Regions from separate parts of the Enterobacter dykesii genome, predicted to be linked through region 3. Evidence: predicted binding sites of a transcription regulator. Region 3 holds the regulator's gene; each other region holds the start of a gene.

Region 1 (9,999 bases), 1.2 Mb from region 3:
AAGAGGGTGAGAAAAAAGCCTTTTCGCTGGAGCCGGATGCCGCGTTTGGCGTGCCGAGTCCGGACCTGATCCAGTATTTCTCGCGCCGCGAGTTTATGGACGCGGGTGAACCGGAGATCGGCGCGATTATGCTCTTTACCGCTATGGACGGCAGCGAAATGCCTGGCGTGATCCGCGAAATCAACGGCGACTCTATTACCGTTGACTTCAACCATCCGCTTGCCGGGCGTACCGTTCATTTTGATGTTGAAGTGCTGGAAATCGATCCTGCACTGGAGGCCTGAAATGCAGATCCTGTTGGCTAACCCGCGCGGCTTCTGCGCCGGTGTAGACCGCGCTATCAGCATTGTTGAAAACGCGCTGGAGATTTACGGCGCGCCGATTTATGTGCGTCACGAAGTGGTGCATAACCGCTATGTGGTCGACAGCCTGCGCGAGCGCGGCGCCATCTTCATTGAGCAGATCAGTGAAGTGCCGGACGGCGCGATCCTGATTTTCTCCGCGCACGGGGTCTCCCAGGCGGTTCGTAACGAAGCGAAAAGCCGCGATCTGACCGTATTCGATGCCACCTGTCCGCTGGTGACAAAAGTGCATATGGAAGTGGCGCGCGCCAGCCGCCGCGGTGAAGAGTCTATTCTGATTGGCCATGCCGGTCATCCGGAAGTCGAAGGCACCATGGGCCAGTACAGCAACCCGGAAGGGGGAATGTATCTGGTTGAGTCGCCTGAAGATGTCTTTACGCTGAACGTGAAAAATGAAGCCCGTCTGTCGTTTATGACCCAGACGACGCTCTCCGTAGACGATACCTCAGACGTGATTGACGCGCTGCGCCAGCGCTTCCCGAAAATCGTCGGTCCGCGTAAGGATGATATCTGCTACGCGACCACTAACCGTCAGGAAGCGGTGCGCGCACTGGCTGAACAGGCGGATGTGGTGCTGGTAGTAGGCTCCAAAAACTCCTCTAACTCTAACCGTCTGGCCGAACTGGCGCAGCGTATGGGGAAAGCGGCGTTTCTGATCGACGACGCAACGGACATTCAGGAAGCGTGGGTCAAAAATGCGGCCTGTGTTGGCGTGACCGCCGGCGCTTCCGCGCCGGACATCCTGGTGCAGAACGTGATTACCCGCCTGCAGGAGCTGGGCGGCGGCGAAGCGGTGCCGCTGGAAGGACGTGAAGAGAACATCGTTTTCGAAGTCCCGAAAGAACTGCGCATCGACGCCCGCGAAGTCGAATAGTCCTTTTTCTGATGAAAGGCCAGCACCTCCTGTGCTGGCCTTTTTTTTACCCGTTACTTTATCGTGACGACAAAATCATGTCTTTTACTGATATTTAAGTCGGTTTCACGTTAAATTCTAATTATCGGTGTTTTCAGTTGGCAGTGCTTCTCAAGGCTGGTTAATCTGAAAACGGTTTACATCATTTTAACGTAAGAGAATAACTATGCATGATGCACAGATCCGTGTCGCCATTGCGGGCGCGGGTGGACGTATGGGCCGTCAACTGATTCAGGCGGCACTTCAGATGGATGGCGTCGCGCTTGGCGCGGCACTGGAGCGTGAAGGTTCGTCGCTTCTGGGAACCGATGCCGGTGAGCTGGCGGGCGCAGGCCGCACGGGCGTTACCGTGCAAAGCAGCCTGGAGGCGGTAAAAGATGACTTCGATGTCTTCATCGATTTTACCCGCCCGGAAGGGACGCTAACGCATCTGGCGTTTTGTCGTCAGCACGGCAAGGGAATGGTGATCGGCACCACCGGTTTTGACGATGCGGGCAAGCAGGCTATCCAGGATGCATCAAAAGAGATTGCGATTGTCTTCGCGGCGAACTTCAGCGTCGGCGTTAACGTCATGCTTAAGCTGCTGGAGAAGGCCGCGAAGGTGATGGGCAACTATACCGATATCGAGATCGTAGAAGCTCACCATCGTTACAAAGTTGATGCGCCATCAGGTACGGCGCTGGCGATGGGCGAAGCGATTGCTCATGCACTCGATAAAGATTTAAAAGAATGCGCGGTCTATGCCCGCGAAGGTTACACCGGCGAACGCGTGCCGGGCACCATTGGCTTTGCAACCGTGCGCGCGGGTGACATCGTCGGCGAACACACGGCGATGTTCGCCGATATTGGCGAACGTGTCGAAATTACGCATAAAGCCTCCAGCCGAATGACGTTCGCCAACGGCGCCGTACGTTCCGCTTTGTGGCTTAAAAACAAGAAAGACGGCCTTTTTGATATGCGAGATGTGCTTGATCTCAACAATTTGTAAGCATTATTACCCATCGTGATGTGGTTATTGCAGTCGTAATTGTTTGATTGCATAGGGCAATATTTTATTGCCCTTTTATTTTATCTGTTTCATGGTGGATTTTACTTTAAAGCCATAAATATCTATCTGTTGTTGCATTTTAACGTTACTGGAATGTAAATTTTGACCATTTGGTCCACTTTATTCTGCTCCAATGCGTTATTTTTTATTAAACCAGGCGCGCAAGCGTTTTCCACGGTGATTTACCTGATCTTTTTGTCGCTTAAGCCGCATTCCACTCGTCAGGCTTGCAAAAGAATAAGCAAAATATCCGTTTTAAGTTGACTTTTACCCATCAAATCTCCAGAATGCCGCCGTTTGCCAAAAATCCGCTGGCAACACATTTGCATTGATTCATGACACGGTTATGAATTAATATGCAGATAAAGTGAGTGAATATTCTCTGGAGGGTGTTTTGATTAAGTCAGCGCTATTGGTTCTGGAAGACGGAACCCAGTTTATCGGTCGGGCCATAGGGGCAACGGGTTCGGCGGTTGGGGAAGTCGTTTTCAATACTTCAATGACCGGTTATCAAGAAATCCTCACTGATCCTTCCTATTCTCGCCAAATCGTTACTCTTACTTATCCTCATATCGGCAATGTCGGCACCAATGCGGCTGACGAAGAATCCTCTCAGGTACATGCGCAAGGCCTGGTCATCCGCGACCTGCCGCTGATTGCCAGCAATTTCCGCAATACCGAAGACCTCTCTTCTTACCTGAAGCGCCATAACATTGTGGCGATTGCCGATATCGATACCCGTAAGTTAACGCGTCTGCTGCGCGAGAAGGGTGCACAGAACGGCTGCATCATCGCGGGGGATAACCTCGATGCGACGCTGGCGCTGGAAAAAGCGAAAGCCTTCCCGGGCCTGAACGGCATGGACCTGGCGAAAGAAGTGACTACCGCTGAAGCCTACAGCTGGACTCAGGGTAGCTGGACGCTGGAAGGCGACCTGCCGGAAGCGAAAAAAGAGAGCGAGCTGCCGTTCCACGTGGTGGCCTACGATTTCGGCGCCAAGCGCAACATCCTGCGCATGCTGGTTGACCGCGGCTGCCGCCTGACGGTGGTTCCGGCACAAACGTCTGCCGAAGACGTGCTGAAGATGAATCCGGACGGTATTTTCCTGTCCAACGGCCCTGGCGACCCGGCGCCGTGCGATTACGCCATCGCCGCCATCAAGTCCTTCCTGGAAACCGACATCCCGGTATTCGGCATCTGCCTCGGCCATCAGCTGCTGGCGCTGGCGAGCGGTGCGAACACCGTTAAGATGAAGTTCGGCCACCACGGTGGTAACCACCCGGTGAAAGACATCGATAACAACACGGTGATGATCACTGCGCAGAACCACGGCTTTGCCGTCGATGAAGCGTCTATGCCGGCTAACCTGCGCGTGACCCATAAGTCGCTGTTCGATGGCACCCTGCAGGGAATTCATCGCACCGATAAGCCAGCATTCAGCTTCCAGGGCCACCCGGAAGCCAGCCCGGGCCCACACGACGCCGCGCCGCTGTTCGATCACTTCATCGAACTTATCGAGCAATACCGTAAGACCGCTAAATAATCAGGAGCCGAGAAGACAATGCCAAAACGTACAGACATAAAAAGCATCCTGATCCTTGGCGCTGGCCCGATCGTCATCGGCCAGGCCTGCGAATTCGACTACTCCGGCGCGCAGGCGTGTAAAGCCCTGCGCGAAGAGGGTTACCGCGTTATCCTGGTGAACTCCAACCCGGCGACCATCATGACCGACCCGGAAATGGCTGATGCGACCTACATCGAGCCTATTCACTGGGAAGTGGTGCGTAAAATCATCGAGAAAGAGCGTCCGGACGCGGTGCTGCCAACCATGGGCGGCCAGACGGCGCTGAACTGTGCGCTGGAGCTGGAGCGTCAGGGCGTGCTGGAAGAGTTCGGCGTGACCATGATCGGTGCGACCGCCGACGCGATTGATAAAGCAGAAGACCGTCGCCGCTTCGACGTGGCGATGAAGAAAATCGGCCTCGACACCGCGCGTTCCGGTATCGCGCACAACATGGAAGAAGCGCTGGCCGTCGCGGCTGACGTGGGCTATCCGTGCATCATCCGTCCATCGTTCACCATGGGCGGCACCGGCGGCGGTATCGCCTATAACCGCGAAGAGTTCGAAGAGATTTGCGAACGCGGTCTGGATCTCTCCCCAACCAAAGAGCTGCTGATTGATGAATCGCTGATTGGCTGGAAAGAGTACGAGATGGAAGTGGTGCGTGATAAAAACGACAACTGCATCATCGTCTGCTCCATCGAAAACTTCGATGCGATGGGTATCCACACCGGTGACTCCATCACCGTTGCGCCAGCCCAGACCCTGACCGACAAAGAGTATCAAATCATGCGTAACGCCTCGATGGCGGTGCTGCGTGAAATCGGCGTGGAAACCGGCGGCTCTAACGTGCAGTTCTCCGTTAACCCGAAAACAGGCCGTCTGATTGTTATCGAAATGAACCCGCGCGTGTCCCGCTCCTCCGCGCTGGCTTCTAAAGCGACCGGCTTCCCGATTGCCAAAGTGGCGGCCAAGCTGGCGGTGGGTTACACCCTCGACGAGCTGATGAACGACATCACCGGTGGCCGCACCCCAGCGTCCTTCGAGCCGTCAATCGACTACGTTGTGACCAAAATTCCACGCTTCAACTTCGAGAAATTCGCAGGCGCGAACGACCGTCTGACCACCCAGATGAAATCTGTCGGTGAAGTCATGGCGATTGGCCGCACGCAGCAGGAATCCCTGCAGAAAGCGCTGCGCGGTCTGGAAGTGGGCGCGACCGGCTTTGACCCGAAAGTGAGCCTGGACGACCCGGAAGCGCTGACCAAAATCCGCCGCGAGCTGAAAGACGCGGGCGCAGAGCGTATCTGGTATATCGCCGATGCCTTCCGTGCGGGCCTGTCCGTCGACGGCGTGTTCAACCTGACCAACATCGACCGCTGGTTCCTGGTGCAGATTGAAGAGCTGGTGCGTCTGGAAGAGCAGGTTGCTGAACTGGGCATCAACGGCCTGGACGCTGACTTCCTGCGCGTGCTGAAGCGTAAAGGCTTCGCCGATGCGCGTCTGGCTAAGCTGGCGGGCGTGCGCGAAGCGGAAATCCGCAAGCTGCGCGATCAGTACGACCTGCACCCTGTCTACAAGCGCGTGGACACCTGTGCGGCGGAATTCTCGACCGACACCGCCTACATGTACTCCACCTATGAAGACGAGTGCGAAGCGAACCCGTCCGTCGACCGCGACAAGATTATGGTGCTGGGCGGCGGTCCAAACCGTATCGGCCAGGGCATCGAGTTCGACTACTGCTGCGTACACGCCTCGCTGGCGCTGCGCGAAGACGGTTACGAGACCATCATGGTCAACTGTAACCCGGAAACCGTCTCTACCGACTATGACACCTCTGACCGCCTCTACTTCGAGCCGGTTACCCTGGAAGACGTGCTGGAAATCGTGCGCATCGAGAAGCCAAAAGGCGTTATCGTGCAGTACGGCGGCCAGACCCCGCTGAAGCTGGCGCGCGCGCTGGAAGCAGCAGGCGTGCCGGTAATCGGCACCAGCCCGGACGCGATTGACCGTGCGGAAGACCGCGAGCGTTTCCAGCAGGCGGTTGACCGTCTGAAGCTGAAACAGCCGGCGAACGCCACCGTCACCGCCATTGAAATGGCCGTTGAGAAGGCAAAAGAGATTGGCTATCCGCTGGTGGTGCGTCCTTCGTACGTGCTGGGCGGCCGCGCGATGGAAATCGTGTATGACGAAGCCGACCTGCGTCGCTACTTCCAGACCGCGGTGAGCGTCTCCAACGATGCGCCAGTGCTGCTCGACCGCTTCCTCGACGACGCGGTGGAAGTGGACGTTGACGCCATCTGCGACGGCGAAATGGTGCTGATTGGCGGCATCATGGAGCACATCGAGCAGGCGGGCGTGCACTCCGGCGACTCCGCCTGTTCTCTGCCAGCCTACACGCTGAGCCAGGAGATTCAGGACGTGATGCGCCAGCAGGTGCAGAAGCTGGCCTTCGAGCTGCAGGTTCGCGGTCTGATGAACGTCCAGTTCGCGGTTAAAGACAACGAAGTCTATCTGATTGAAGTGAACCCGCGTGCGGCACGTACCGTACCGTTCGTCTCCAAAGCCACCGGCGTACCGCTGGCGAAAGTGGCGGCGCGCGTGATGGCGGGCCAGACGCTGGCGCAGCAGGGCGTGACCAAAGAGATCATTCCACCGTACTACTCGGTGAAAGAAGTGGTGCTGCCGTTCAACAAATTCCCGGGCGTTGACCCGCTGTTAGGGCCAGAAATGCGCTCTACCGGGGAAGTGATGGGCGTGGGCCGCACCTTCGCGGAAGCGTTCGCGAAGGCGCAGCTGGGCAGTAGCTCCACCATGAGAAAATCAGGCCGTGCGCTGCTCTCCGTTCGTGAAGGCGACAAAGAGCGCGTGGTTGACCTGGCCGCCAAGCTGCTGAAACAGGGCTTCGAGCTGGACGCGACCCACGGTACCGCGATTGTGCTGGGCGAAGCCGGCATCAACCCGCGTCTGGTGAACAAGGTGCATGAAGGGCGTCCGCACATTCAGGACCGTATCAAGAATGGCGAATACACCTACATCATCAACACCACCGCAGGCCGCCAGGCGATTGAAGACTCCAAGCTGATTCGCCGCAGCGCGCTGCAGTACAAAGTGCACTACGACACCACCCTGAACGGCGGTTTCGCAACGGCCATGGCGCTGAACGCGGATGCCACCGAGAAGGTGATTTCAGTTCAGGAAATGCACGCGCAGATTAGCAAGTAAGTAAAAATGCCCGGTGCCGTTCGGTTGCCGGGCATTCTCCCATCTTCAGAACCTTCTGGTTTTTCATCCGCATTCAGTCAGTTAGCCTAAAATGGTTAGGTCGATAACGAAATTCAACTGAGAGCAGGGGAAAACACCATGCAAAATAAATTACTGATCGCTTCCGTTCTGGCTGCCACGACAATGTTCACCGTTGCGGGCTGTTCGTCTAATCAGGCCGTAAAAACCCCCGATGGCAAAACCATTGTCACCGACGGCAAACCGCAGGTTGATGACGATACCGGTCTGGTGTCGTACAAAAACGCCGAAACCGGTCAAACCGAGCAGATTAACCGTGACCAGGTGAAATCTATGGGTGAGCTGGATAACTAATTCAGAATTCTGACGTAAGCCCGTCAATAATATTCACTATTAGCCTGTTGAATTACTGACTACACTCTTTTGTTAAAAGAAAGCAGTAACAACAGGCTAATCAATGATTCTGATAATTTATGCCCATCCTTATCCGCAGCATTCGCATGCGAATAAGCGGATGCTTGAGCAGGTAAGGACGCTTGATAACGTAGAGATACGTTCCCTCTATCAACTCTATCCCGATTTTAATATCGATATCGCCGCCGAACAGGAGGCGCTCTCCCGTGCCGATCTGATTATCTGGCAGCATCCGATGCAGTGGTACAGCACGCCCCCGCTACTGAAGCTGTGGATTGATAAAGTCTTCTCCCACGGCTGGGCGTATGGCCACAACGGCAATGCGCTAAAAGGAAAAAGCCTGATGTGGGCGGTCACCACCGGCGGTGGGGAAAGCCATTTTGATATCGGTTCCTTCCCGGGTTTTGACGTCCTGGCGCAGCCGCTGCAGGCGACTACGCTCTATTGCGGTCTGAACTGGCTCCCGCCGTTTGCGATGCACTGCACGTTTGTTTGCGATGATGAAACGCTGCAGGCGCAGGCTCGCCATTATAAACAACGCTTACTTGAGTGGCAGGAGGCGCACCATGGATAGCCATACGCTGATACAGGCGCTGATTTACCTCGGCGCGGCGGCGCTGATTGTGCCCGTTGCGGTACGCCTGGGGCTGGGCTCGGTGCTCGGCTACCTGATTGCGGGCTGCGTCATTGGGCCGTGGGGCTTTCGACTGGTCACGGATGCCGAGGCGATTCTCCATTTCGCTGAAATCGGCGTGGTGCTGATGCTGTTTGTGATTGGCCTGGAGCTCGACCCGCAGCGGCTGTGGAAGCTTCGCGCCTCGGTATTTGGCGGCGGGGCGCTGCAGATGGTGGCCTGCGGCCTGCTGCTGGGAGGGTTCTGCATCCTGTTGGGCATGGACTGGAAAGTGGCAGAGCTCATCGGCATGACGCTGGCGCTCTCCTCGACGGCGATTGCCATGCAGGCGATGAACGAGCGAAATCTGACGGTTTCACAGATGGGACGCAGCGCGTTCTCGGTGCTGCTGTTCCAGGACATTGCCGCTATCCCGCTGGTGGCGATGATCCCGCTGCTGGCGGCCAGCGGTTCCTCTACCACGCTGGGCGCTTTTGCGCTGTCGGCGCTGAAGGTGGCCGGCGCGCTGGCGCTGGTGGTGCTGCTTGGCCGCTACGTGACCCGCCCGCTGCTGCGGTTTGTCGCCCGTTCTGGCCTGCGCGAAGTGTTCAGCGCCGTGGCGCTGTTCCTGGTGTTTGGCTTCGGTCTGCTGCTGGAGGAGGCCGGGCTGTCGATGGCGATGGGGGCGTTCCTCGCAGGCGTTCTGCTGGCGAGCTCTGAGTACCGTCACGCGCTGGAAAGCGATATCGAGCCGTTCAAAGGATTGCTGCTGGGACTGTTTTTCATCGGCGTCGGGATGTCCGTCGATTTCGGCACGCTGGTGACGCATCCGCTGCGGATCGTCATCCTGCTCGTCGGCTTCCTGGTCATTAAAATGGTGACGCTGTGGCTGATTGCTCGCCCGTTGAACGTGCCGGGCAGGCAGCGCCGCTGGTTCGCCGTGCTGCTGGGGCAGGGGAGTGAATTTGCGTTCGTGGTCTTTGGCGCCGCGCAGATGGCAAACGTGCTCGATCCCGAGTGGGCGAAGGCGCTGACGCTGGCGGTGGCACTGTCGATGGCGGCGACGCCCGTGCTGCTGGTGGTGCTGACGCGCCTGGAAAAATCGGGCAGCGAGCAGGAGCGCGAGGCCGACGAGATCGACGAGGAGCAGCCGCGCGTCATCATCGCCGGATTTGGCCGCTACGGGCAGATCGTGGGGCGTTTACTGCTGTCGAGCGGGGTGAAAATGGTCATCCTCGATCACGACCCCGATCATGTCGATACCCTGCGTAAATTTGATATGAAGGTGTTCTACGGGGATGCGACCCGCGTCGATCTGCTGGAATCCGCCGGGGCGGCAAAAGCCGAGGTGTTGATTAACGCCATTGACGATCCGGAAACCAGCATGCAGATGGTGGAGCTGGTAAAAGAGCATTTCCCGGCGCTGACCATTATTTCCCGAGCGCGCGATGTGGACCACTACATCCGGCTGCGGCAGGCGGGCGTAGAGGCGCCGGAGCGTGAAACCTTCGAAGGCGCGCTGAAGTCTGGCCGCTTGGCGCTGGAAAACCTGGGGCTCGGCGCGTATGAGGCACGCGAACGCGCGGACCTGTTCCGCCGCTTTAATACCGAGATGGTTGAAGAGATGGCGGCGATGGCCGGCAGTACGGCCACCGAGCGTGCGGCGGTGTTCAAACGCACCAGCGCGATGCTGACGGAAATCATTAACGAGGACCGTAACCACCTGTCGCTGATCCAGCGCCATGGCTGGCAGGGCACGGAAGAGGGCAAGCATACCGGCGATCCGGCTGACGAGCCCGAGAGTAAACCTTCCGCGTGAAGTGGAGTTGCCAGCAATAATAAAAA
Region 2 (9,999 bases), 1.6 Mb from region 3:
GCCTGCGCCTATCCCGATGGTCATGTTCTCTTTGGCGTAGACGATGGCGTTGGATTTAACGAACTTCGCGACCTTCCAGCAGAACAGCGCATCACGCAGTTCCTGTTCGCTCGGCTGGCGTTTGGTTACCACGCGCAGGTCGGCCTCTGTCACCATACCCAGATCGCGGTCCTGAACCAGCAGACCGCCGTTCACGCGCTTGAAGTCCAGGCCCGGTACGCGCTCTGCCCACTGGCCGCAGACCAGCACGCGGACGTTCTGTTTTGCCGCGGTGATTTTCAGCGCTTCTTCAGATGCGGATGGCGCGATGATCACTTCAACGAACTGGCGGGAGATGATGGCCTGTGCGGTTTCAGCATCCAGCTCGCGGTTGAAGGCGATAATGCCGCCGAACGCAGAGGTTGGGTCGGTTTTGTATGCGCGATCGTAGGCATCCAGAATAGAGGTGCTCACGGCAACGCCGCATGGGTTCGCATGCTTAACGATAACGCAGGCCGGCTCGCTGAACTCTTTCACGCATTCCAGCGCGGCGTCGGTGTCGGCAATGTTGTTATAGGAGAGCGCTTTGCCCTGAACCTGCTGAGCGGTCGCAACAGAGGCTTCTTTTACCTCTTCTTCTATATAGAAAGCAGCCTGCTGGTGGCTGTTCTCACCGTAACGCATGTCCTGCTTCTTAATGAAGTTCAGGTTCAGGGTGCGCGGGAAGCGGCCGGAAGGATCTTTGCTTTCACCGTGGTAAGCCGGCACCAGGCTACCGAAGTAGTTGGCAATCATGCTGTCGTACGCCGCGGTGTGCTCGAAGGCTTTGATGGCGAGGTCGAAACGCGTTTCCAGAGTCAGTGACCCTTCGTTGGCGTCCATCTCGTTAATAATGGTGTTGTAATCGCTGCTCTTCACCACGATAGCCACATCTTTATGGTTCTTGGCTGCTGAGCGCACCATAGTTGGGCCGCCGATATCAATATTCTCTACGGCATCTTCCAGAGAACAGCCTTCGCGGGCTACGGTTTGGGCAAACGGGTAAAGGTTAACGACAACCATGTCGATTGGGGCGATGTCATGCTGTTCCATAATGGCGTCGTCCTGACCGCGACGGCCAAGGATACCGCCGTGCACTTTTGGATGCAGGGTTTTGACGCGTCCATCCATCATTTCCGGGAAACCGGTGTAATCGGACACTTCGGTTACCGGCAGACCTTTATCTGCTAACAGGCGAGCGGTACCGCCTGTAGAAAGCAGCTCCACACCGCGTGCGGAAAGTGCCTGAGCGAATTCGACGATACCGGCTTTATCAGAAACACTGAGCAGAGCGCGGCGGACTGGACGACGTTGTTGCATGGTAAATCCCCTGGATTTCACGATTACAGAGAGCGTTAGATGAATTTTCCTGCGAAAAACTCATCTAACACACCTGACGGGGCATCCTTATTAAGCGCGAGCATTTTAACGAAAACGTTTGCGCAACGCTCGCACATTTTCACTTTTTCGTATCATTGTGGATAAGTCTGTGTGTAAAAAGGTATAAGGCGGGGTTTTGCTGTGGAATGCAGCAGTCAGTCATTTTTCTGACATTTAGCGGTTGCGGCCTGCTGAGAACTCCCTATAATGCGCCTCCATCGACACGGCGGATGTGAATCACTTCACAAACAGCCCGGTCGGTTGAAGAGAAAAAATCCTGAAATAACGGGTTGACTCTGAAAGAGGAAAGCGTAATATACGCCACCTCGCAACGGTGAGCGAAAGCCGCGTTGCACTGCTCTTTAACAATTTATCAGACAATCTGTGTGGGCACTCAAAGTGACATGGATTCTTAATGTCTTCGGACGAAAAATGAATACCAAGTCTCTGAGTGAACATACGTAATTCATTACGAAGTTTAATTCACGAGCATCAAACTTAAATTGAAGAGTTTGATCATGGCTCAGATTGAACGCTGGCGGCAGGCCTAACACATGCAAGTCGAGCGGTAACACAGGGAGCTTGCTCCCGGGTGACGAGCGGCGGACGGGTGAGTAATGTCTGGGAAACTGCCTGATGGAGGGGGATAACTACTGGAAACGGTAGCTAATACCGCATAACGTCGCAAGACCAAAGAGGGGGACCTTCGGGCCTCTTGCCATCAGATGTGCCCAGATGGGATTAGCTAGTAGGTGGGGTAACGGCTCACCTAGGCGACGATCCCTAGCTGGTCTGAGAGGATGACCAGCCACACTGGAACTGAGACACGGTCCAGACTCCTACGGGAGGCAGCAGTGGGGAATATTGCACAATGGGCGCAAGCCTGATGCAGCCATGCCGCGTGTATGAAGAAGGCCTTCGGGTTGTAAAGTACTTTCAGCGGGGAGGAAGGCGATAAGGTTAATAACCTTGTCGATTGACGTTACCCGCAGAAGAAGCACCGGCTAACTCCGTGCCAGCAGCCGCGGTAATACGGAGGGTGCAAGCGTTAATCGGAATTACTGGGCGTAAAGCGCACGCAGGCGGTCTGTCAAGTCGGATGTGAAATCCCCGGGCTCAACCTGGGAACTGCATTCGAAACTGGCAGGCTAGAGTCTTGTAGAGGGGGGTAGAATTCCAGGTGTAGCGGTGAAATGCGTAGAGATCTGGAGGAATACCGGTGGCGAAGGCGGCCCCCTGGACAAAGACTGACGCTCAGGTGCGAAAGCGTGGGGAGCAAACAGGATTAGATACCCTGGTAGTCCACGCCGTAAACGATGTCGACTTGGAGGTTGTGCCCTTGAGGCGTGGCTTCCGGAGCTAACGCGTTAAGTCGACCGCCTGGGGAGTACGGCCGCAAGGTTAAAACTCAAATGAATTGACGGGGGCCCGCACAAGCGGTGGAGCATGTGGTTTAATTCGATGCAACGCGAAGAACCTTACCTACTCTTGACATCCAGAGAACTTAGCAGAGATGCTTTGGTGCCTTCGGGAACTCTGAGACAGGTGCTGCATGGCTGTCGTCAGCTCGTGTTGTGAAATGTTGGGTTAAGTCCCGCAACGAGCGCAACCCTTATCCTTTGTTGCCAGCGGTCCGGCCGGGAACTCAAAGGAGACTGCCAGTGATAAACTGGAGGAAGGTGGGGATGACGTCAAGTCATCATGGCCCTTACGAGTAGGGCTACACACGTGCTACAATGGCGCATACAAAGAGAAGCGACCTCGCGAGAGCAAGCGGACCTCATAAAGTGCGTCGTAGTCCGGATTGGAGTCTGCAACTCGACTCCATGAAGTCGGAATCGCTAGTAATCGTAGATCAGAATGCTACGGTGAATACGTTCCCGGGCCTTGTACACACCGCCCGTCACACCATGGGAGTGGGTTGCAAAAGAAGTAGGTAGCTTAACCTTCGGGAGGGCGCTTACCACTTTGTGATTCATGACTGGGGTGAAGTCGTAACAAGGTAACCGTAGGGGAACCTGCGGTTGGATCACCTCCTTACCTTAAAGAACCTGCCTTTGTAGTGCTCACACAGATTGTCTGATGAAAAGTAAATAGCAAGGCGTCTTGCGATTGAGACTTTACGTCCCCTTCGTCTAGAGGCCCAGGACACCGCCCTTTCACGGCGGTAACAGGGGTTCGAATCCCCTAGGGGACGCCACTTGCTGGTTCGTGAGTGAAAGTCACCTGCCGTCATATCTCAAAACTCATCTTCGGGTGACGTTTGAGATATTTGCTCTTTAAAAATCTGGATCAAGCTGAAAATTGAAACGACACATCTTAATGGTGTGTTCGAGTCTCTCAAATTTTCGCAATCAGAAGTGAAACATCTTCGGGTTGTGAGGTTAAGCGACTAAGCGTACACGGTGGATGCCCTGGCAGTCAGAGGCGATGAAGGACGTGCTAATCTGCGAAAAGCGCCGGCGAGGTGATATGAACCTTTGACCCGGCGATGTCCGAATGGGGAAACCCAGTGCAATTCGTTGCACTATCGTTAACTGAATACATAGGTTAACGAGGCGAACCGGGGGAACTGAAACATCTAAGTACCCCGAGGAAAAGAAATCAACCGAGATTCCCCCAGTAGCGGCGAGCGAACGGGGAGCAGCCCAGAGTCTGAATCAGCTTGTGTGTTAGTGGAAGCGTCTGGAAAGTCGCACGGTACAGGGTGACAGTCCCGTACACGAAAGCACACAGGCTGTGAACTCGAAGAGTAGGGCGGGACACGTGGTATCCTGTCTGAATATGGGGGGACCATCCTCCAAGGCTAAATACTCCTGACTGACCGATAGTGAACCAGTACCGTGAGGGAAAGGCGAAAAGAACCCCGGCGAGGGGAGTGAAAAAGAACCTGAAACCGTGTACGTACAAGCAGTGGGAGCACCTTCGTGGTGTGACTGCGTACCTTTTGTATAATGGGTCAGCGACTTATATTCTGTAGCAAGGTTAACCGTATAGGGGAGCCGAAGGGAAACCGAGTCTTAACTGGGCGTTAAGTTGCAGGGTATAGACCCGAAACCCGGTGATCTAGCCATGGGCAGGTTGAAGGTTGGGTAACACTAACTGGAGGACCGAACCGACTAATGTTGAAAAATTAGCGGATGACTTGTGGCTGGGGGTGAAAGGCCAATCAAACCGGGAGATAGCTGGTTCTCCCCGAAAGCTATTTAGGTAGCGCCTCGTGAACTCATCTTCGGGGGTAGAGCACTGTTTCGGCTAGGGGGCCATCCCGGCTTACCAACCCGATGCAAACTACGAATACCGAAGAATGTTATCACGGGAGACACACGGCGGGTGCTAACGTCCGTCGTGAAGAGGGAAACAACCCAGACCGCCAGCTAAGGTCCCAAAGTCATGGTTAAGTGGGAAACGATGTGGGAAGGCACAGACAGCCAGGATGTTGGCTTAGAAGCAGCCATCATTTAAAGAAAGCGTAATAGCTCACTGGTCGAGTCGGCCTGCGCGGAAGATGTAACGGGGCTAAACCATGCACCGAAGCTGCGGCAGCGACGCTTATGCGTTGTTGGGTAGGGGAGCGTTCTGTAAGCCGTTGAAGGTGGCCTGTGAGGGTTGCTGGAGGTATCAGAAGTGCGAATGCTGACATAAGTAACGATAAAGCGGGTGAAAAGCCCGCTCGCCGGAAGACCAAGGGTTCCTGTCCAACGTTAATCGGGGCAGGGTGAGTCGACCCCTAAGGCGAGGCCGAAAGGCGTAGTCGATGGGAAACAGGTTAATATTCCTGTACTTGGTGTTACTGCGAAGGGGGGACGGAGAAGGCTATGTTAGCCGGGCGACGGTTGTCCCGGTTTAAGCATGTAGGCGGAGGTTCCAGGTAAATCCGGTACCTTTTTAACGCTGAGGTGTGATGACGAGGCACTACGGTGCTGAAGTAACAAATGCCCTGCTTCCAGGAAAAGCCTCTAAGCATCAGGTAACACGAAATCGTACCCCAAACCGACACAGGTGGTCAGGTAGAGAATACCAAGGCGCTTGAGAGAACTCGGGTGAAGGAACTAGGCAAAATGGTGCCGTAACTTCGGGAGAAGGCACGCTGATATGTAGGTGAAGCCCCTGCGGGTGGAGCTGAAATCAGTCGAAGATACCAGCTGGCTGCAACTGTTTATTAAAAACACAGCACTGTGCAAACACGAAAGTGGACGTATACGGTGTGACGCCTGCCCGGTGCCGGAAGGTTAATTGATGGGGTTAGCGGTAACGCGAAGCTCTTGATCGAAGCCCCGGTAAACGGCGGCCGTAACTATAACGGTCCTAAGGTAGCGAAATTCCTTGTCGGGTAAGTTCCGACCTGCACGAATGGCGTAATGATGGCCAGGCTGTCTCCACCCGAGACTCAGTGAAATTGAACTCGCTGTGAAGATGCAGTGTACCCGCGGCAAGACGGAAAGACCCCGTGAACCTTTACTATAGCTTGACACTGAACACTGGTCCTTGATGTGTAGGATAGGTGGGAGGCTTTGAAGCGTGGACGCCAGTCTGCGTGGAGCCGCCCTTGAAATACCACCCTTTAATGGCTGGTGTTCTAACGTAGACCCGTAATCCGGGTTGCGGACAGTGTCTGGTGGGTAGTTTGACTGGGGCGGTCTCCTCCCAAAGAGTAACGGAGGAGCACGAAGGTTAGCTAATCCTGGTCGGACATCAGGAGGTTAGTGCAATGGCATAAGCTAGCTTGACTGCGAGAGTGACGGCTCGAGCAGGTGCGAAAGCAGGTCATAGTGATCCGGTGGTTCTGAATGGAAGGGCCATCGCTCAACGGATAAAAGGTACTCCGGGGATAACAGGCTGATACCGCCCAAGAGTTCATATCGACGGCGGTGTTTGGCACCTCGATGTCGGCTCATCACATCCTGGGGCTGAAGTAGGTCCCAAGGGTATGGCTGTTCGCCATTTAAAGTGGTACGCGAGCTGGGTTTAGAACGTCGTGAGACAGTTCGGTCCCTATCTGCCGTGGGCGCTGGAGAATTGAGGGGGGCTGCTCCTAGTACGAGAGGACCGGAGTGGACGCATCACTGGTGTTCGGGTTGTCATGCCAATGGCACTGCCCGGTAGCTAAATGCGGAAAAGATAAGTGCTGAAAGCATCTAAGCACGAAACTTGCCCCGAGATGAGTTCTCCCTGACCCTTTAAGGGTCCTGAAGGAACGTTAAAGACTATGACGTTGATAGGTCGGGTGTGTAAGCGCAGCGATGCGTTGAGCTAACCGATACTAATGAACCGTGAGGCTTAACCTTACAACGCCGAAGGTGTTTTGGCGAAGAGAGACACGATTTTCAGCCTGATACAGATTTAACAGAATTTGCCTGGCGGCTTTAGCGCGGTGGTCCCACCTGACCCCATGCCGAACTCAGAAGTGAAACGCCGTAGCGCCGATGGTAGTGTGGGGTCTCCCCATGTGAGAGTAGGGAACTGCCAGGCATCAATTAGAAGAACCCCGTACCGTAAGGTGCGGGGTTTTTTGCTTTTGTTTTTCTCCTCCCCCTGTTCCTGAAACTTTCTCACCTTGGACATGCAGACTCGACTTTCCAATCGTTTCTGGGTATCGTTAGCTGTCTGGATGTCTAAACGTTTATACGTATGCTGTGAGGATATAAAGTTATGCCGATTCGGGTGCAGGACGAGCTACCAGCCGTCAATTTCTTGCGTGAAGAAAACGTCTTCGTCATGACGGCTTCGCGTGCGACAGGTCAGGAAATTCGCCCGCTGAAGGTGCTTATTCTCAATCTGATGCCAAAAAAGATCGAAACAGAAAACCAGTTCCTGCGTCTTCTGTCGAACTCCCCGCTGCAGGTCGATATTCAGCTGCTGCGAATCGATGCCCGCGAGTCGCGTAACACGCCTGCTGAGCACCTGAATAACTTCTACTGCAACTTTGATGACATTCAGGGGGAAAACTTCGACGGGCTGATTGTGACCGGCGCGCCGCTCGGTCTGGTTGAATTTAACGATGTCGCCTACTGGCCGCAGATCAAACAGGTTCTGGAGTGGGCAAAAGATCACGTTACCTCCACATTGTTTGTCTGTTGGGCGGTACAAGCCGCGCTGAATATTCTTTATGGCATCCCCAAGCAAACCCGTACTGAAAAGCTCTCCGGCGTATACGAACACCACATTCTTCAACCGCATGCGTTGCTGACGCGCGGTTTCGATGACTCCTTCCTGGCCCCGCATTCTCGCTACGCCGATTTCCCTGCCCAGCTGATTCGTGATTACACCGATCTGGAGATCCTGGCCGAAACGGAAGACGGGGATGCTTACCTGTTTGCCAGCAAGGATAAGCGTATCGCCTTTGTGACCGGCCATCCTGAGTACGATCCGCATACCCTCGCGTCAGAGTATTTCCGTGATGTCGAAGCGGGTCTTAATCCGGATGTACCGTACAACTATTTCCCCAAAGACGATCCGCAAAACAAACCGAGAGCAACCTGGCGCAGCCACGGGAATTTGCTTTTCACTAACTGGCTCAACTATTACGTCTACCAGATCACGCCATACGATCTGCGCCACATGAATCCGACGCTGGAGTAATCTTCTGCCCTGAACGATCCTAAAGCGTTTCAGCTATTCAAATCAGGCACCTTCGGGTGCCTTTTTTATTTCCGAAATGTCACTCACCATTCGATAAAACTTTAATCTCAATAAAATCAATAAATTAACTGCAATTAACAATTAAAATGGAAATTGTTTTTGATTTTGGAAAAAATATAGATAGTCTTAATTCTGCTGAGCGAAAACTACCCAACGATCTTTCGTTCGCATCGGGGGCGGCATTTTGGATCTTTGATGAGGAGCAGAGTAATGACTCAACAGGCAACGACGGTCGATGAACTGGCCTTTACCCAGCCGTATGGCGAGCAAGAACAGCAGGTTTTGACGGCGGAAGCGGTAGAATTTCTGACTGAACTGGTGACCCGCTTTACGCCGCAGCGCAATAAGCTGCTGGCGGCACGTATTCATCAGCAGCAGGAAATTGACGATGGCAAGTTGCCTGGATTCATTTCGGAAACCGCTTCCATTCGACGTGGCGAGTGGAAAATCCGCGGCATCCCTGAAGATTTACAGGATCGTCGCGTTGAGATCACTGGTCCGGTAGAGCGCAAAATGGTGATCAACGCCATGAATGCCAACGTTAAGGTCTTCATGGCCGATTTTGAAGATTCACTGGCGCCAGACTGGAACAAAGTTATCGACGGGCAGATCAACCTGCGCGACGCCGTGAACGGCACCATCAGCTATACCAACGAAGCCGGCAAAATTTACCAGCTCAAACCGAACCCGGCGGTGCTGATCTGTCGCGTACGCGGTCTGCACCTGCCTGAAAAACATGTCACCTGGCGTGGGGAAGCCATTCCGGGCAGCCTGTTTGATTTCGCACTCTATTTCTTCCACAACTACAAAGCCCTCCTGGCTAAAGGCAGCGGTCCCTATTTCTATCTGCCAAAAACGCAGGCCTGGCAGGAAGCGGCCTGGTGGAGCGAGGTGTTCAGCTATGCGGAAGATCGTTTCAACCTGCCGCGCGGCACCATCAAAGCCACGCTGCTGATTGAAACGCTGCCTGCCGTGTTCCAGATGAATGAAATTCTGCACGCTCTGCGCGACCACATTGTCGGCCTGAACTGCGGACGCTGGGACTATATTTTCAGCTACATCAAAACCCTGAAAAATCACGGCGATCGCGTGCTGCCCGATCGCCAAGTGGTCACTATGGATAAACCATTCCTGAGTGCCTACTCGCGCCTGCTGATCAAAACCTGTCACAAGCGCGGCGCCTTTGCGATGGGCGGCATGGCGGCATTTATCCCGAGCAAAGACGCAGAGCGCAATAATCAGGTGCTCAACAAGGTGAAAGCCGACAAAGAGCTTGAAGCCCGTAACGGTCACGACGGCACGTGGATTGCCCATCCTGGCCTTGCCGATACGGCGATGGAGGTCTTCAACCGCGTTCTCGGCGACAACAAAAACCAGCTGTTTGTCACGCGCGAAGACGATGCCCCAACGGCTGAAGAACAGCTGCTGGCACCGTGCGCGGGCGAGCGTACGGAAGAGGGCATGCGTGCCAATATTCGCGTCGCGGTCCAGTACATCGAAGCGTGGATCTCCGGCAACGGCTGTGTGCCTATCTATGGACTGATGGAAGATGCCGCGACGGCGGAGATCTCACGTACCTCCATCTGGCAGTGGATCCACCATCAAAAAACGCTCAGCAACGGCAAGCCGGTGACCAAATCCCTGTTCCGCCAGATGCTGGCCGAAGAGATGCGGGTGATCCAGGACGAGCTGGGCGAACACCGCTTCAGCAGCGGACGTTTTGACGACGCCGCGCGCCTGATGGAGCAAATCACCACATCAGATGACTTAATCGACTTCCTGACCCTGCCGGGCTACCGCTTCCTGGCGTAACTCACCACATAACAATATGGAGCATCTGCACATGAAAACCCGTACCCAACAGATCGAAGAGTTGAAGAAAGAGTGGACACAACCTCGTTGGGAAGGCATCCGCCGTCCTTACAGCGCGGAGGAAGTGGTGAAATTACGCGGCTCGGT
Region 3 (9,999 bases):
GGCACAAAGTTGTATCCCAGACCACCTGAAATCACGGCCCCACCGGCCGCGGCGCCCAGGGCATTACCCAGGTTAAACGCACCGATATTCACGGATGATGAAAGTCCCGGCGCCTCGTGCGCGACACGCATCACGCGCATCTGCAGCGGCGGCACCACGGCGAAAGTGGCGGCTCCCCAGACGACCATCGCGATCGCGGCCCCGAACTCATTACGCGCCAGCCACGGAATGGCAACCATGATGACAATCAGCAGGGTTAAGAAGCCCTTAAGCGTCCCGCTCACGGAACGGTCGGCAAATTTCCCGCCGAGATAGTTGCCGATCGAGAAGCCCACGCCAATCAGCACCAGCATCGCGGTCACAAAGAGAGGCGTTGCGTGGGTGATATCGTGCAGCACCGGTGAAATATAGGTGTAGAGGGTAAACATCGCCCCTGCCCCCAGCACGGTGGTGAGCAGCGCGGAGAGCACCTGCGGACGCATCAGCACCGACAGCTCTTTACGCACTTCCGGACGTTCACCGGCGCTGCCTTTCGGCAGGGAGAAGAACAATGCCACCATCGCGACCACGCCCAGCCCGGCCGTCGCCAGGAAGGACATACGCCAGCCGATCGCTTCTCCCAGCCAGGTTGCCGCAGGCACCCCGCCGATGTTGGCAATCGTCAGCCCCATAAACATGGTTGCCACGGCGCTCGCCTGCTTGTGTTTAGGCACCACGCTGGCAGCCACGACCGACCCCAGCCCAAAGAACGCGCCGTGGTTAAGGCTGGTCAGAATACGCGACAGCATCAATGTGGTGTAGTCCGGCGAAATGGCCGAAAGCACGTTGCCGAGGGTGAAAATCGCCATCAGGAAAATCAGCGCATTGCGGCGCGCGCGGTGCGAAAGAAGAAGCGTCATCAGCGGCGCCCCGACCATCACGCCGATAGCGTAGGCGCTAATTAACATCCCTGCCGCAGGGATCGAGACATCTACGCCCCGGGCAATAACAGGCAGTAACCCCATCGGGGAGAATTCTGTGGTGCCAATCCCAAAAGCGCCAATCGCCAGGGCCAGCAGGGGAAAATTGATTTTCATGCGTCAACTCCGGATGCCGTGTCATGTGGTGACACAGAACAAAGAAGCGGAAAGCATGACATCAATCACAAAAAATGAGAAGTTAACAAAATGGCAAAAGATTTTTGCCAGAGAAGTAACAATCCGGGGTGTCGGGAGGGAGAAGGCTCTCCCTCCGCGTAAATCAGTGCAGCGCAGCCGTCAGACCGGCCGCAACAATCAGAGCCAGCACAACAACGGTGGTGAACAGCGAAAACTTAAGATCGGAACTCATCAATTTTTCTCCTTTTAATCCCCACACGAAAAGTGAGCTTGCTCATTTTTGCACAGATTACGTCAAAAATCTTCCTAGATTTATACTGATAACCACTTTACCTCTTCCCCTTTTCATCAAGATAGGACAAAATTCCACGCTAAATTTATTAGCGTACCGGCCATTGACCCCCTCCTGACGTCCCGTGTCGTTTTCCCGGCGTGCCGCAATTCAAGATTGCGTGATAAGGGTGAGAGAAGGCAAACGTTTACCTTCAAGTTTTTCAGGAGCTTAGGATATGGTCTGGAGTGACATTTAATGGCAACAATTAAAGACGTAGCAAAACGCGCAAACGTTTCCACTACAACCGTATCACATGTAATTAACAAAACCCGCTTTGTGGCGGAAGAGACGCGCAACGCCGTCTGGGCAGCGATCAAAGAGCTGCACTATTCGCCAAGTGCGGTTGCGCGTAGCCTCAAGGTTAATCACACCAAGTCCATTGGATTGCTGGCGACCAGCAGTGAAGCGGCCTATTTTGCCGAGATCATTGAAGCGGTCGAAAAGAACTGCTTCCAGAAAGGCTATACCCTGATTCTGGGCAACGCGTGGAACAGCATTGAAAAACAGCGTGCCTACCTGTCGATGATGGCGCAAAAGCGCGTTGATGGCCTGCTGGTGATGTGTTCCGAGTATCCGGAATCCGTGCTGTCGATGCTGGAAGAGTATCGCCATATTCCGATGGTGGTGATGGACTGGGGCGAAGCGCGCGCGGACTTCACCGATTCCGTTATCGATAACGCCTTTGAAGGCGGCTATATGGCCGGTCGTTATCTGATTGAACGCGGTCACCGCGAGATTGGCGTGATCCCCGGTCCGCTGGAGCGCAACACCGGCGCGGGCCGTCTGGCCGGTTTTATGAAAGCGATGGAAGAAGCGCTGATCAACGTGCCGGAAAACTGGATCGTGCAGGGCGACTTTGAGCCGGAGTCGGGCTACCGTGCGATGCAGCAGATCGTCTCCCAGCCGCACCGTCCGACCGCCGTGTTCTGCGGGGGCGACATCATGGCCATGGGCGCGCTCTGCGCTGCCGACGAGTTGGGCCTGCGCGTACCGCAGGATATTTCCGTGATCGGCTATGACAACGTGCGTAACGCGCGCTTCTTCACCCCGGCGTTGACTACCATTCACCAGCCAAAAGACTCGCTGGGCGAAACGGCTTTCAACATGCTGATGGACAGGATCGTCAACAAGCGTGAAGAGTCGCAGTCCATTGAAGTTCACCCGCGTCTTATCGAACGCCGTTCCGTTGCGGACGGTCCGTTCCGCGACTACCGTCGTTAATCGCTTTACGGGGCCAGCTATGCTGGCTCCCGTAACCATTCCCGGTTTAGCGTTTCGCTGTCTCCCAGATAGTCCAGCAGCCACGCCATCGCAGGCGAGACATCATTTTGCTGCCAGGTGAGGCAGCAGGCCGCATCCGGGAACGGATTCTCCAGCGTCAGCTCAACCCACTCTCCGGTATCGATGCGCGGACGCGCAAAATGAACGGGCACCATCGCGACGCACAGCCCGGCGCTGAGGCACGTCGCCGATGATTCCCAGTCCGGAGCCACCACCCGCCGCTGGTTGTCCAGAAGCCAGGTGATACGCTTGGGCAATGAACGGGACGTATCCTCCAGCACCAGCGACGGCCAGTTGCGCAGCGTGTCATCGCTCAGCGGCCCGTCCATCGCCGCCAGCGGATGATCGCTTGCCACCACGCATTTCCAGCTCAGCATCCCCATATCGCGAAAGGCGTAACGTCCCCCGACCGGGATCGCCTGCGTGGCCCCAATCGCCATCTCTGCCCTGCCGTCCGCCAGCGCATCCCAGACGCCGTTAAACACCTCCTGCGAGACCCGCAGCTCGACGTCAGAAAAATGACGATAGAAATCGACGATCATCTGCCGGGTGCGCTCCGGCTTAACGATGTTATCCACCGCGATGGAAAGATGTCCCCGCCAGCCGTTAGCGATCTGCTGACACTGTTCGCGGGTGATCTGCATTTTTTTGATAACAGAACGCCCTTCCTTCAAAAACCACGCGCCTGCGGGCGTTAATTCCACATCACGATGCCGCCGTTCAAACAGCGGAACCGCCAGCCACTCCTCAAGCTGACGCACCGTGTAGCTGATTGCCGAAGGGACGCGGTGCAGCTCCTGCGCCGCACCGCTAAAGCTGCCGTTACGCGCAACAGCATCGACCACTTCAAGAGAATAATCTGACCACATTTTCTGCCTGCAAAATTTTTGAATGCACCCGCCAAATATTAGCGTTTCACAAGCGGCTTTGCACTCCCTACACTCAGCGCCAATGTATACCTGCCTCCTCAGGAGAATAAAATAATGCAACCCAGGAACGGTTTTTTAGTCTGGCTCGGCGGCTTAAGCGTGCTGGGCTTTTTGGCCACCGACATGTACCTGCCGGCGTTTGCCGCCATGCAGGAAGATTTGCAAACCCCTGCTGCCGCCATCAGCGCCAGCCTGAGTTTGTTCCTCGCCGGTTTTGCCTTCGCGCAGCTGCTCTGGGGACCGCTCTCGGATCGCTTTGGTCGTAAACCGGTACTGTTGCTGGGCCTGGCCATTTTTGCCGTGGGCTGCCTGGGGATGCTATGGGTACGCGATGCCGCCTGGCTGCTGGTGCTGCGGTTTGTTCAGGCCGTGGGCGTCTGTGCCGCGGCCGTGACCTGGCAGGCGCTGGTCACCGACTACTATCCGGCTAACCGCACAAACCGTATTTTCGCTACCATTATGCCGCTGGTGGGTCTCTCACCTGCCCTCGCTCCCCTGCTGGGCAGCTGGATCCTCGCGCATTTCGACTGGCAGGCCATTTTCGCCACGCTGTTTGCCATTACCCTGGTACTGATGCTGCCGGCGTTCGCCCTCAAGCCCGCGCATAAAAAAGAAGCGCATGCAGACGCGAAGCCGATTACCTTCACGTCTCTGCTCAGCACCAAAGCGTATCGCGGGAATGTCCTGATCTATGCCGCCTGCTCGGCAAGCTTCTTCGCGTGGCTCACCGGCTCGCCGTTCATTCTGCACGATATGGGCTACAGCCCGGCAGCCATCGGCCTGAGCTATGTTCCGCAGACCATCGCGTTCCTGGTAGGCGGTTACGGCTGCCGCGCGGCGCTGCAAAAGTGGGAAGGTCAGCAGATGCTGCCATGGCTGCTGGTGCTGTATGCGCTGAGCGTTATCGGGACCTGGGCCGTTGGCTTTATTCCGGGTGCCGGTCTGGCAGAAATTTTGATCCCATTCTGCGTGATGGCCATTGCGAACGGGGCGATTTATCCGATCGTTGTGGCGCAGGCGCTGCGTCCTTTCCCGCAGGCAACTGGCCGCGCCGCCGCGCTGCAGAACACCCTGCAGCTGGGGCTGTGCTTCCTGGCAAGCCTGGTGGTCTCGGCGCTGATTGCGACGCCGCTGTTAACCACCACCAGCGTAATGCTGTTCACCGTAGCGCTGGCGGTATTGGGCTATCGCATGCAGGCCTCCGCGCAGCGTGAGCAGGAAAAGAGTGCTCAGGTTGAAACGTCACATGCCTGATTGCGTCAGAAATCATGTTAATTTTCAGTGATTAGGTTGCTAACAATTTTCTATTGAATCACCAAATTTTGAGGCCTATACTAAATTTGGTTCGATTAAATACGATAAATATTAAGCGTTAACGGGAGCCGGAGTGCTCCCGTTTTACCATGGAAGGCATTTCGGCAAGGGTTATCTCCCTTCCTCTGTTCTACGTCGGATATTAGCCTCGCGGTATTTACCGTGAGATTTCTCACAAACCAAAAAAAGCGTCTACGCTGTTTTAAGGTTCTGATCACAGTAGGGTGATGGAGAAGCTATGAGTTCATCGTGTATAGAAGAAGTCAGCGTTCCGGATGACAACTGGTCCCGGATCGTCAGTGAACTGTTAGGTCGAGCAGGCATCACTATCAATGGATCATCGCCATCCGATCCTCAGGTTAAACATCCCGACTTTTTTAAACGCGTGTTGCGGGAAGGGTCGTTAGGCCTGGGTGAAAGCTATATGGACGGCTGGTGGGAGTGCGAGCGTCTGGATACCTTTTTCGCCAGCGTGCTGCGTGCCGGTCTTGAAAATCAACTCCCTCGCAATCTGAAAGACACCCTGCGCGTCGCCTCTGCCCGACTGTTCAATCTGCAAAGTAAAAAGCGCGCGTGGATCGTTGGCAAAGAACACTACGATCTTGGCAACGACCTGTTCAGCCGTATGCTGGACCCTTTCATGCAATACTCCTGCGCCTACTGGAAAGACGCGTCGACCCTTGAAGAGGCCCAGCAGGCCAAGCTGCGTCTGATTAGCGAGAAGCTGCAGCTCCAGCCCGGTATGCGCGTGCTGGATATCGGCTGCGGCTGGGGCGGGCTGGCGTATTTTATGGCGAAACACTATGGCGTCAGCGTCGTCGGCGTCACGATCTCAGCGGAACAGCAAAAAATGGCGCGAGAGCGCTGCCAGGATCTCGATGTGGATATCCGGCTGCAGGACTACCGTGACCTGAACGAGCAGTTTGACCGGATCGTTTCCGTCGGCATGTTCGAGCACGTCGGGCCGAAAAACTACGCTACCTATTTTGAGGTGGTGGATCGTAATCTGAAGCCGGACGGCATCTTCCTGCTGCACACCATCGGCTCTAAGCGGACCGACAATAACGTCGACCCGTGGATCAACAAATACATCTTTCCGAATGGCTGTTTACCGTCCGTTCGCCAGATTGCCAACGCCAGTGAACCCCATTTCGTGATGGAAGACTGGCATAACTTTGGCGCGGATTACGACACCACGTTGATGGCCTGGCATGCGCGTTTTCAGGAGACCTGGCCAGAAATTGCGGACAACTATTCTGAACGATTCAGGCGGATGTTTAGCTATTATCTGAATGCCTGCGCGGGGGCGTTTCGCGCACGGGATATTCAGCTCTGGCAGGTGGTATTCAGCCGCGGGATTGAACACGGTCTACGTGTCGCACGCTAAAAAAATAACCCCGGATGTCCGGGGTTATTTTTTATTCTTCTTCTGCGGCGGTCTTTATTATTGCCGCTTCTTTTGCTGCCAGCACGCGCTCAACCGTATCCACTACCGCCTGGGTTTGCGGATCGATTTCGATATTCACGCGATGCCCCAGTTTTTTGGCGCCCAGCGTGGTGCGCTGCAGCGTTTCAGGAATTAAATGCACGCAAAAACGCGTTGGCGTTACTTCACCCACCGTCAGGCTAATCCCGTCAATGCCAATAAATCCTTTATAGAGGATGTATTTCATTAATGAAGGATCCTGCATTTTAAACCAGATCTGACGGTTATTTTCCGAGGTCACGATTTTTGCCACTTCAGCGGTGGTCATGATGTGCCCGGACATCAGGTGGCCGCCAATCTCATCGCTGAACTTCGCCGCCCGCTCAACGTTGACGGTATCTCCCACCGCCAGCTCGCCAAGGTTGGTGATGCGCAGCGTCTCTTTCATTAAATCAAAGCTAATCTGGTTGCCGTTAATTTCGGTAACGGTCAGGCAGCAGCCGTTATGAGCAATCGACGCGCCTGTTTCAATGCCCTCAAGCATATATTCCGGAAGCTCAACAACATGAGTACGGAAATTAGGTTTTTCATCAATGGACACCACTTTGGCGGTGCCCTGCACAATACCAGTAAACATGCTTACAACTCCTGTTTTTTCCAGACGGTGGTGACACCGTTTAATCTCACCACAATAACAGTTGGAAAAACAGGTTGCCAGCGGGGCGCATTTTCTGGCGATTTTTTCACTAGATAAATAGCTAAAGCCCGCTACAATAGCTGGCACCCCCCTGCATTTTCTTCTTGCTGCCCGTTTCGGCGGCTTTTTTAGTCTCTCAAATAACAACAAAATAAAGGTGTTCACGTGCAGAAGTACATGAATGAAGCGCGCCAGCTATTGGCACTGGCTATACCAGTGATCGTCGCGCAAGTGGCCCAGACCGCAATGGGATTTGTGGATACGGTAATGGCAGGTGGCTACAGCGCCACCGATATGGCGGCCGTGGCTATCGGCACGTCAATCTGGCTTCCGGCCATCCTGTTCGGCCACGGTCTGCTGCTCGCGCTCACGCCGGTTATCGCTCAGCTCAATGGCTCGGGTCGTCGCGAGCGCATTGCCCATCAGGTCCGTCAGGGTTTCTGGCTGGCAGGGTTTGTCTCCGTGCTGATCATGGTCGTGCTCTGGAACGCGGGCCACATCATTCGCGCTATGCATAACATTGACCCGGCACTGGCTGATAAAGCCGTGGGCTATCTGCGCGCCCTGCTCTGGGGTGCGCCAGGCTACCTCTTTTTCCAGGTGGCGCGTAACCAGTGTGAAGGCCTGGCGAAAACCAAGCCCGGGATGGTGATGGGCTTTATCGGTTTACTGGTCAATATTCCGGTGAACTATATCTTTATTTACGGTCATTTCGGGATGCCGGAGCTCGGCGGCGTCGGCTGCGGCGTGGCGACGGCAGCCGTTTACTGGGTGATGTTCTTCTCGATGATCGTCTTTGTAAAACGCGCCCGTTCCATGCGCGATATTCGCAACGAGAAAAGATTTAGCACGCCGGACTGGAACATCATGACGCGTCTGGTGCAGCTAGGGTTGCCGATCGCCCTCGCGCTGTTCTTTGAGGTGACCCTGTTTGCCGTGGTCGCCCTGCTGGTCTCCCCTCTGGGCATTGTGAACGTGGCCGGGCACCAGATTGCGCTGAACTTCAGCTCCCTGATGTTCGTCCTGCCGATGTCGCTGGCGGCGGCGGTGACGATTCGCGTGGGCTTCCGCCTGGGCCAGGGCTCAACGCTCGATGCGCAAACGGCCGCCCGAACCGGGCTGGGCGTCGGTGTCTGCATGGCGGTATGTACGGCGCTCTTTACCGTTGCATTACGCGAGCAGATTGCCCTGCTCTATAACGACAATCCGGAAGTGGTCACGCTGGCATCGCACCTTATGCTGCTGGCCGCGATTTACCAGATCTCTGACTCCATCCAGGTGATTGGCAGCGGCGTGCTGCGCGGATATAAAGACACGCGCTCAATCTTCTTTATCACCTTCATCGCCTACTGGGTGCTGGGACTGCCGACTGGCTACATCCTGGCACTTACCGATCTGGTGGTGGACCGCATGGGACCGGCGGGGTTCTGGATGGGCTTTATTATCGGCCTGACCTCGGCGGCGATTATGATGATGATGCGCATGCGCTTCCTGCAGCGCCAGCCATCAACGGTCATTTTGCAGCGCGCTGCACGTTAACGACGCGGTAGCCGCCGCCCGGCGGCTACTTTCTCTTCACTTTGCGCGGTAATACAGCAATCGCGTGAAATCAGAGAGAAAATTGCATTTTCCCTCTTGCCACCTCGATGCTGTGCCGCTAATATTCGTCCCCGTTGTCACCGACAACACGTTGCGTTCATAGCTCAGTTGGTTAGAGCACCACCTTGACATGGTGGGGGTCGTTGGTTCGAGTCCAATTGAACGCACCATTCTGCGTCCGTAGCTCAGTTGGTTAGAGCACCACCTTGACATGGTGGGGGTCGGTGGTTCGAGTCCACTCGGACGCACCATTTCAGTCCTGAAATGGTGCAAATCCTCTTCTGATATCCTGAATTTTCTTAATCCCTTATTTTCATCATTATTCTCCTGCTACGCTTTTCTTATGGAAAAAAAACAGGAAGACCGTCGATGAAGAAAATCGCGATTATCGGCTCCGGCCCCACAGGGATTTACACCTTTTATCACCTGCTTAAGAACAGCACGCCGCTCTCCGTTTCCGTTTTCGAACAGGCCGATGAAGCTGGCGTGGGTATGCCCTATAACGACGACGATAATTCCCGGCTGATGCTGGCGAACATTGCGAGCATTGAAATCCCGCCCATTTTTATGACCTACCTCGACTGGCTCAAGGAACAGAGTGACGCCCATCTGGCGCGCTTTAAGGTCGATAAAACCCGTTTACATGACCGGCAGTTTCTGCCCCGGCTTCTGCTGGGTGAGTATTTCCGCGACAGCTTTCTTTCCATCGTAAAAGAGGCAAAAAGGCTAGGATTCAGCGTTGATGTCCATGAATCTGCGAAGGTCACAGACATCATTCCCGCAACAACCGGCGTTACGCTTTCCGTCAACGGCAGCGTCTTGCCCGATCAATTCGACCTTGCGGTTATCGCCACCGGTCACGTCTGGCCAGAAGAGGATGAAGCTACGAGAACGTTCTTCCCAAGCCCGTGGTCCGGTCTGATGGACGCCAGTATTCCTCCCTGCCGCGTCGGTATTATGGGGACATCGTTAAGCGGTCTCGACGCGGCCATGGCGGTGGTGATGCAGCACGGCGAGTTTCGTGACGGTAAATTCATCCTCGACAGCGGCAGTGAAGGGTTAAACATTACGCTGATGTCCAGGACGGGCATTCTGCCGGAAGCCGATTTTTACTGCCCTATTCCTTATGAACCGCTGTCGGTCCTAACCGAATTCGTGGTTGAAACCGAGATTGCCAAAGGATCGGATGGCATGCTGGATCGCATCTTTACCCTGATGGTGAAAGAGCTTCAGCTCGCTGACCCGGCGTGGTGTGAGAAAATATCCCTGCATAAGCAGAATGCGGACAGCATACGTGAGGCCTGGTTTGAGGATCGTAAACG

Evidence for each region. The regulator PurR, encoded in region 3, represses purine synthesis genes. The targets are predictions, from matches to a motif close to CANGCAAACGTTTGCNTG.
Region 1: a site for PurR is predicted at 2,482-2,499, ahead of carA (glutamine-hydrolyzing carbamoyl-phosphate synthase small subunit). Genes of this name have one in related genera too.
Region 2: a site for PurR is predicted at 1,446-1,463, ahead of purH (bifunctional phosphoribosylaminoimidazolecarboxamide formyltransferase/IMP cyclohydrolase). Genes of this name have one in related genera too.

What each region holds. Positions count from the first base shown of each region.
Region 1 is NZ_CP126604.1:651,561-661,559, forward strand. It holds gene fkpB (FKBP-type peptidyl-prolyl cis-trans isomerase) at 1-284, shown strand, start outside; gene ispH (4-hydroxy-3-methylbut-2-enyl diphosphate reductase) at 286-1,236, shown strand; gene dapB (4-hydroxy-tetrahydrodipicolinate reductase) at 1,442-2,263, shown strand; gene carA (glutamine-hydrolyzing carbamoyl-phosphate synthase small subunit) at 2,718-3,866, shown strand; gene carB (carbamoyl-phosphate synthase large subunit) at 3,885-7,109, shown strand; gene F0320_RS03085 (YgdI/YgdR family lipoprotein) at 7,248-7,481, shown strand; gene kefF (glutathione-regulated potassium-efflux system oxidoreductase KefF) at 7,585-8,115, shown strand; gene kefC (glutathione-regulated potassium-efflux system protein KefC) at 8,108-9,973, shown strand.
Region 2 is NZ_CP126604.1:225,741-235,739, forward strand. It holds gene purH (bifunctional phosphoribosylaminoimidazolecarboxamide formyltransferase/IMP cyclohydrolase) at 1-1,338, opposite strand, end outside; rRNA gene F0320_RS01045 (16S ribosomal RNA) at 1,899-3,438, shown strand; tRNA gene F0320_RS01050 (tRNA-Glu) at 3,523-3,598, shown strand; rRNA gene F0320_RS01055 (23S ribosomal RNA) at 3,781-6,686, shown strand; rRNA gene rrf (5S ribosomal RNA) at 6,755-6,870, shown strand; gene metA (homoserine O-acetyltransferase MetA) at 7,051-7,980, shown strand; gene aceB (malate synthase A) at 8,251-9,852, shown strand; gene aceA (isocitrate lyase) at 9,884-9,999, shown strand, end outside.
Region 3 is NZ_CP126604.1:1,875,662-1,885,660, reverse strand. It holds gene F0320_RS09020 (MFS transporter) at 1-1,076, opposite strand, end outside; gene F0320_RS09015 (YnhF family membrane protein) at 1,240-1,329, opposite strand; gene purR (HTH-type transcriptional repressor PurR) at 1,627-2,652, shown strand; gene punR (DNA-binding transcriptional activator PunR) at 2,670-3,581, opposite strand; gene punC (purine nucleoside transporter PunC) at 3,696-4,895, shown strand; gene cfa (cyclopropane fatty acyl phospholipid synthase) at 5,194-6,342, shown strand; gene F0320_RS08990 (riboflavin synthase) at 6,374-7,018, opposite strand; gene mdtK (MdtK family multidrug efflux MATE transporter) at 7,244-8,617, shown strand; tRNA gene F0320_RS08980 (tRNA-Val) at 8,771-8,847, shown strand; tRNA gene F0320_RS08975 (tRNA-Val) at 8,852-8,928, shown strand; gene F0320_RS08970 (FAD-NAD(P)-binding protein) at 9,047-9,999, shown strand, end outside.